3 regions of the Frateuria sp. YIM B11624 genome follow, and region 1 is predicted to be linked to each of the others. Evidence: predicted binding sites of a transcription regulator. Region 1 holds the regulator's gene; each other region holds the start of a gene.
The links. The regulator FliA, encoded in region 1, starts transcription of late flagellar genes. The targets are predictions, from matches to a motif close to TAAAGTTTNNCNNNCNNNGGCCGATAA.

Region 1 (2,263 bases):
ACTCGATGAAGTTGACCACCTTCTTGATGCGCTGGCCGGACAGGTCCTGCCAGGACTGCGCCATCACCATGTCGTTGAGGCCTTCGCGGCAGTTGGCGGCGAAGGCGACGGCCTGGTTGGCCAACACGGCCGACGGATCGCCGGGCTTGGCCCAAGCCACGACCTGCTCGGCGTTCTGCGCCAGCGCGTCGGCCTCGGGGCTCATGCGCTCGGCGAAATCGATGCTGCGGTGGGCGGCCTGCGCGCTCATCTCGAGCACGTCGTTCAAGTGCTTGCGCACGTCGGCCACGCGGCCGGGCACGCCTTCCTGCGCCAGGTCGTGGCCGAGCCGGCTGACCGCACCGTGCAGGTCGCGCGCGAGCAGGCCCAGCGCGCGGAACAGGTGCTGCTCGCGCTGGCGCACCAGCGCGTCCAGCGCCTGCTCGAAGGCGGCGCCGTCGGTGCTGCTGAGCAGGTCCTTCAGTTCCGGCGGCATCGAGCCGCTGTCGAGGGTGGAGAGCACGGCACTCATGCGCTGGCTCCCGCGGCGGCGATCCGTTCGAAGATCTTGGTGAGCTTTTCCTTCAGCGTGACCGCGTTGAACGGCTTGACGATGTAGCCGTTCACGCCGGCCTGCGCCGCGGCGATGATCTGGTCGCGGTTGTTCTCGGCGGTGACCATCAGCACCGGCATTCCCTTGAGCGAGGGCTCGGCGCGGATCGCGCGCAAGAGGTCGATGCCGGTCATGTTGGGCATGTTCCAGTCGGTGACCACCAGGTCGAACGGCTGGCTCTTCAGCATGGTCAGCGCGTTGTTGCCGTCGTCGGCCTCCTGGATCAGCGGATTGCTGAAACCCAGCTCCACCAGCAGGTTCCTGACGATGCGCCGCATGGTGGAGAAGTCGTCCACCACGAGGATCTTCATGTTCTTGTCCAACGCTTTTCTCCGCTTGTCTGCGAAACGCCGCCGCAGCGATCCGCTTCGTTCCCTTCTGGCGCCCTTCCCGCGAAAGCGGGAACGGCGTCCGGTCATTCGTGGCTACTGCCGCCGTGGCGCCTTCTTCTTTTTCGGTTCCGCCTCGCCGTCGCGCCAGTCGCCCAGGCGCGCGCGCAGGCGCACGATCGCCTGGCCGTGGATCTGGCACACCCGCGACTCGGTCACGCCGAGCACGGCGCCGATTTCCTTCAAATTCAATTCCTGCTCGTAGTACAGCGACATCACCAGTTGCTCGCGCTCGGGCAGGCTGGAGATGCCGTCGATCAATGCCTGGCGCAGGCCGTCCTGCTCGATGCTCTCCGACGGCCCCAGGCTGCCCTGGTCGGCCACGTCGAAGGCGGGCGAGCCGTCGCCGTCGTCCGGCGCAGTCAGGCTCAGCAGGCGCGCACTGGCGGCGTCGGCGAGCACCTGGTGGTACTCCTCCGGGCTGACCCCCAGCCGCTTGATCACCTCGGCGTCCTCGGCGTCGGCGCCCGTCTCGATCTCGATCTGGCGCACCACCTCGGCCACTTCGCGCACCTTCCGGTGCACCGAGCGCGGGGTCCAGTCGGTCTTGCGCAGCTCGTCCAGCATGGCGCCGCGGATGCGGATGCCGGCATAGGTCTCGAAGCTGGCGGCGCGATCGGTGGCGTAGTGCCGCGCGGCCTCCAGCAGGCCGATCATGCCGGACTGGATCAGGTCGCCCACGTCCACGCTCGGCGGCAGGCGGCCCATCAGGTGATAGGCAATACGACGCACCAGTGGCGCGTGCTGGCGCACCAACTCATCTGCACTCTGTTTCTGCAGTTGGAGATATTCCGATGCCACGCTCATGTCACCACCCCGACGCCGTCACGGCCTGGCCGCCGAAAAACGCGATGCGATCCAGGCCCGCGCGCGCGGGTTCTTCCCAGTTATCGACCGCACCGGCCAATTGCTTGAATGCCTGCGACGAACGCGCCGCCGGCCATAGGTCCACCACCGCGTTCTGGCGGCGGATCGCCTGCCGCAGGCGCTCGTCCTGCGGCACGAATCCGGAGAAATCCAGCACCACGTCCAGGAAGCGGTCGCAGACCTTGGCCAGCTTCTGGTGCAGCGCGCGGGCCTCGCCGGCGTTGCGCACCAGGTTGGCCACGAAACGGAAGCGGCGCACGCCGAAGTCGCGCGAGAGCACCTTGACCAGCGCGTACGCATCGGTAAGCGAGGCTGGCTCGTCGCAGACCACCACCACCACGTCGTCGGCAGCCGCCGCGAACATGGCGACGTTGTCGGACAGGCCGGCGGCGGTGTCGACCAGCAGGTAGTCCGG
Region 2 (2,263 bases), on a different contig from region 1:
GTGTCGTAGATCACCGACCACAGGATGTTGCCCAGGAACAGCAGCCAGCCCAGCGGCGGCACCGTGTTGGTCACCGCCGCGAACGCCATCGGGATCGACCAGCCGAAGGCCGCGCCCAGTACCACCTGCGGCAGGTAGGTCCAGCGCTTGGTGAACGGATAGATCGCCGCCAGCGCCGCGCCGGCGAAGGAGAGCTTGACGGTCAGCGCATTGGTCAGCAGCACCAGCAGGAACGAGAACGCGAGCAGCACGCCGAACACGAGCAGCGCCTCGCGCGGGCTGACCCGGCCGCTGGCGATCGGCCGCCCGGCGGTGCGCGCCACTTGCGGGTCGAGCTTGCGGTCGGCGAAGTCGTTGATCGCGCAGCCGGCCGAGCGCATCGCGAACACGCCCAGGGTGAAGATCACCAGCGTGCCCCACGGCGGAAAATCACCGGCGGCCAGCCACAGCGCCCACCAGGTCGGCCACAGCAGCAGCAGCGCGCCGATCGGGCGATCCATGCGGGTGAGCACGAGGTAGTCGGCGGCCTTCTCGCGCCAGCGCGGCGGCAACCGGCGCAGCAGCAGGTCGAGCACGCGGGTGGCGCGGGTGGAACTGTCGGCCGGGCGGACCGGGCGGGCGGCGGGAGCGGCGGGACGCGGCCGCGCCGTGGTCGGCGGCGTGCGGCGCTGGCGCTTGCGGGGAGGAGGGGCCATGCCGCGAGTTTAGCCCGCGCCGACGGGCGGGATTGAGCGGTGCGGCGTGTTCGCCCGATCTTCCGGATGCCCCGGCGGAGGGGGTGAAGGGCGGGCCAGCCGCGAGCCGCGCCCCGCGCCCGGCCCTTTCCTCCCAAATGGTTCGAAGACTCAGGGCGGCGGTGGCGCCAGCGGGTCGTCCTCTTCCAGCGGGCTGCCCAGCGGATCGGTATCGGCATCCCGCGCCGGGCTGGCGTGCCCGGGGTTGCGGATTTCCTCGTCCGGCCGCTGCTGGCCGGGTTGCGCGATCGGCGGTTCCGGATGCTGCGGGTTGTTCGGCATGGCAGGTCTCCGTGGGTGGGTGGAGCCCGAGCGTCGCGCAGGCGCCGTCAAGCGGGTGAGAGCGCGACGAGGCCCGGGGTCGCATCCCGCCGCGAGAGATCCAGCGGGCTCAAGTTGCATGGGGCAGAGGCCGATAAAGCGGGCGAGAGAGCCCGTCGCGACGCGGCGGGCGGTTGAGCAGGCCCCACCGGGAGGCCCCATGTCCGTCGCTGTCGACATCACGCAAGAGGCGCCCGCCGCACTGGCGCGCGCACAGCCGGCGGCTGTGCCTGGGCCTCGATCCGTGGTGCCGTCGGCGCACGCGCGGCTGCTCGACTCGGTCGCCGCCTTCACCCACCACCGCGACATCGACGCGCTCGACCACAGCCTCGCGCTGTCGCTGGCCGAGTTGGCGCCGGCGCGCGAGGTGCTGCTGTGCAAGCGCACGGTCGACGGCCGCCGCATGGACAGCCTGGTGCGCTGCATCGCCGATGGCGGCGGCGGCTTCGTCATGGGTGCGTGCGATCCGGACGAGCACGATCCTTCGCTGCAGCCGGTCTGGCATTGCATGGACAGCCAGCGCAGCCACGTCGAGATCGGCGAGGACGGCTGCCACCGGCTGTACGTGCCGATCCTGCACGAAGGCCGCGCGCTGGGCGCGCTGCAGCTGGAGAGCAGCACGCCGCTGGATGGCGCCCGCGCGCTGGCCGAGGGCTTCGCGCGGATCTATGCCAACTACATCACCCTGCTCAACGAGAGCGAGCGCGACAAGCTCACTGGCCTGTACAACCGGCGCACCTTCGAGCGCCACCTGCAACGGATGTTCCTGCCGCTGGCCGTCGCGCGCCGGGCGCATGATCGCCGCGCACAGGGCCCGGGCGCGCCGGCGGTGTGGCTGGCGATCTTCGACATCGACCACTTCAAGCGCGTCAACGACACCTACGGCCACATCTACGGCGACGAGGTGATCCTGCTGCTGGCCCAGCAGATGCGCGCCTGCTTCCGCCAGGGTGACGTGCTGTTCCGCTTCGGCGGCGAGGAGTTCGTGATCCTGCTGGCCGGCCACGATGAAACCGAGGCGCGCGCCGCGCTGGAGCGTTTCCGCGAGCGCGTGGCCAGCTACCTGTTCCCGCTGGTCGGGCACGTCACCGTCAGCGTGGGCTACGCGCGCGCCGCGCTGGGCGACTATCCCGAGTCGGTCATCGACCGTGCGGACAAGGCGCTGTATTACGCCAAGGAACACGGACGCAACCGCACGCACGGCTACG
Region 3 (2,263 bases), on a different contig from region 1:
ACGTGATGTAGCCGGCCCAGGCAGGACCCTCGCCGCGAGGCTGGCGTCGGATGGCGATACGCAGGCCGCGGTTTGCGGTGTGGCGCGCTCGACTGGGCAGGGCACCGTTGAAGGGAGCGGAGTCAGGCCCGTAGCAGTTGCGGTACCTGCAGGCCCCATTGGACAGCATCCTCGATGCCCACGATCCGATCACTGCCGTCATCGAGTTCCACGACCTCGGCATCAAGCGGCTCGCCATCCACGGTGCAGACCAGCCGTACGGTCGGCGTGAGCGAACTGCCGCCGCTCTGGCTGAGCACCACTGCGAGGCGATCGGAGGCCAGGCGCACCACGGTGCCGGTGGGATAGATGCCGATCAGCCTGACGAAGGCGTGGAAGATGGCGCGGTCGAAATGGCCCTCCTGCCATTCGGCCATGCGGCGGATGGCCTCGGCCGGTTCCCAGCCGCGCTTGTAGGGGCGGTCGGAGGTGATCGCGTCGTACACGTCGCAGATCGCGCCCATGCGCGCGACGCGGCTGATCGCGTCGCCATCGAGCTTGTGCGGGTAGCCGCTGCCGTCGATCTTCTCGTGGTGGTGCAGGCACACGTCCAGCGCCACCGGGCCGGCGGCCGATTCGCGGCTCAGGATGTCCCAGCCGATCTCCGGGTGCTGCCGCACCGAGGCCCACTCCAGCGGTTCGAGCCGGCCCGGCTTGTTGAGCGTCGCGTCGGGGACGCCGACCTTGCCGATGTCGTGCAGCAGGCCGGCCAGCCCGAGCTCAGTGAGCGCCGCGCCCTCGTAGCCGAGCCGGCGGCCCAGCGCCATCATCAGCGCGGCCACGGCGACCGAATGCAGGTAGGTGTAGTCGTCCTTGTTCTTCAGGCGGACCACGCTGAGCATCGCCGCCGGGTTGACCGCGATCGCGTGATCCACCTCGTCGATCACGCTGGCGAGGTTTTCCATGCGCAGCGCGCGACCCATCCGGGCATCATCGAACAGCGCCTTGGCGGCGGCCTTGGCGCGGTCGCGGATGGCCTCGGCGCGGACGATGTCGTCGCCGAAATCGGTGCGCGGAACGTCCGGGTCGGGGGGCGGATCGGCGGCGACGGCAGCGGCGTCGGGCGGCGGCGCGGGCGATGCATGCCGACTCTCGTCCACGCCCTTGTTCGTGTCGATCCAGATCTCGTGCGGGCCGAGCGCGTGCAGCAGTTCCAGCGTCGCCGCATCGGCCACCCGAAAGGAGCTGCGCCAGAACGGATGGTTGCGCCACTTGCCCTCGATCCGGCGCACGTACATGCCCAGCCTGGCCTGGGAGGCGGGAATCTTCTTCAGTGGCGACCCCATGTCTCGTCGTGCTCTCTACCGTTGGCCGGACGGGAGCGCCGCGCCGGCCGGCTGGCCGGGAACCGTCCTCCCCGCGGGACTGACGTTGCGCGCGCAATCACGGGACAGGTATCGGCCGCAGGCCGGCGGACTTGAGAGCGGCCCGGCGCGCGCGGGATGCCGCCGGAGACGGGCATGCGTTGCCGCGGTGCGGACGGGCCGATGCCGCGATAATGCAAACCCCGAACCATGGCCGGCGCCGCATGTCCATCGTCCTCACCGATTTCGCCCTTCCTCGTCTGTTTCCGCGCGAACCGCGGCGCAACACCATCCAGGACTGCACGCCCGGAGAATTCGAGCGCCACCTCAACCGGGTGAGGCCGGTGAAGGTGCTGGACGGCTATGCGCCGTTCTGCAAGTTGCACGTGCACCGCAACTGGACTTCCACGCGTTGCCTGGCGGTGCCGATCACCGACGGCAACCGGCACCTCCTTCGCGCGGACTACGAAGCCCGCACGCGGGAGGAACTGCCGGTGCTGGTGCGCTGGTTCGAGGGACTGGAGCCGCCGGTGGCGGGCTACCTGATCCCGATTCTCTACAGCCGCGACCAACTGGCGAAGGAGGGCTCGCCCATCGAGGCCGACTGGGGCGTCGTCGGCTGCATGTACACCGCCGAGCCGGAGGAAACGCCGATGGCGCCCATCACGATGATGCGCAATGCGCTGGGCGTGGATGAGGGCGGCTCGGGCGTGCCGCTGGACCGTGAGGCCTATCGCCGCAGCGTGGAGTTCTGGCGTACGCACGCCAACTGGCGGGGATAGCCGAAGCGGTGCCGGTGCGACGAACACGGCCGGATCACTCCGCGCTCCCTAGCTTGCGCCCGTTCGCTCGAACGGAGAGCCGCACATGGGCAGCGCTGCGATACGCCACCGGTTGCTGGATGTCGAGGCAGGCACCAT

Region 2: AAIL17_RS01045 (GGDEF domain-containing protein) is a predicted target of FliA. The motif match lies at 1,127-1,153, and genes of this name have one in related genera.
Region 3: AAIL17_RS02480 (HD-GYP domain-containing protein) is a predicted target of FliA. The motif match lies at 1,434-1,460, and genes of this name have one in related genera.

What each region holds. Positions count from the first base shown of each region.
Region 1 is NZ_JBCNYA010000014.1:77,123-79,385, forward strand. It holds gene AAIL17_RS09205 (protein phosphatase CheZ) at 1-511, opposite strand, end outside; gene AAIL17_RS09210 (chemotaxis response regulator CheY) at 508-915, opposite strand; gene AAIL17_RS09215 (RNA polymerase sigma factor FliA) at 1,018-1,788, opposite strand; gene AAIL17_RS09220 (P-loop NTPase) at 1,790-2,263, opposite strand, start outside.
Region 2 is NZ_JBCNYA010000002.1:4,511-6,773, forward strand. It holds gene ubiA (4-hydroxybenzoate octaprenyltransferase) at 1-575, opposite strand, end outside; gene AAIL17_RS01040 (hypothetical protein) at 846-1,016, opposite strand; gene AAIL17_RS01045 (GGDEF domain-containing protein) at 1,216-2,263, shown strand, end outside.
Region 3 is NZ_JBCNYA010000003.1:115,581-117,843, reverse strand. It holds gene AAIL17_RS02485 (DUF6445 family protein) at 1-11, shown strand, start outside; gene AAIL17_RS02480 (HD-GYP domain-containing protein) at 123-1,325, opposite strand; gene AAIL17_RS02475 (DUF3228 family protein) at 1,568-2,125, shown strand; gene AAIL17_RS02470 (alpha/beta fold hydrolase) at 2,211-2,263, shown strand, end outside.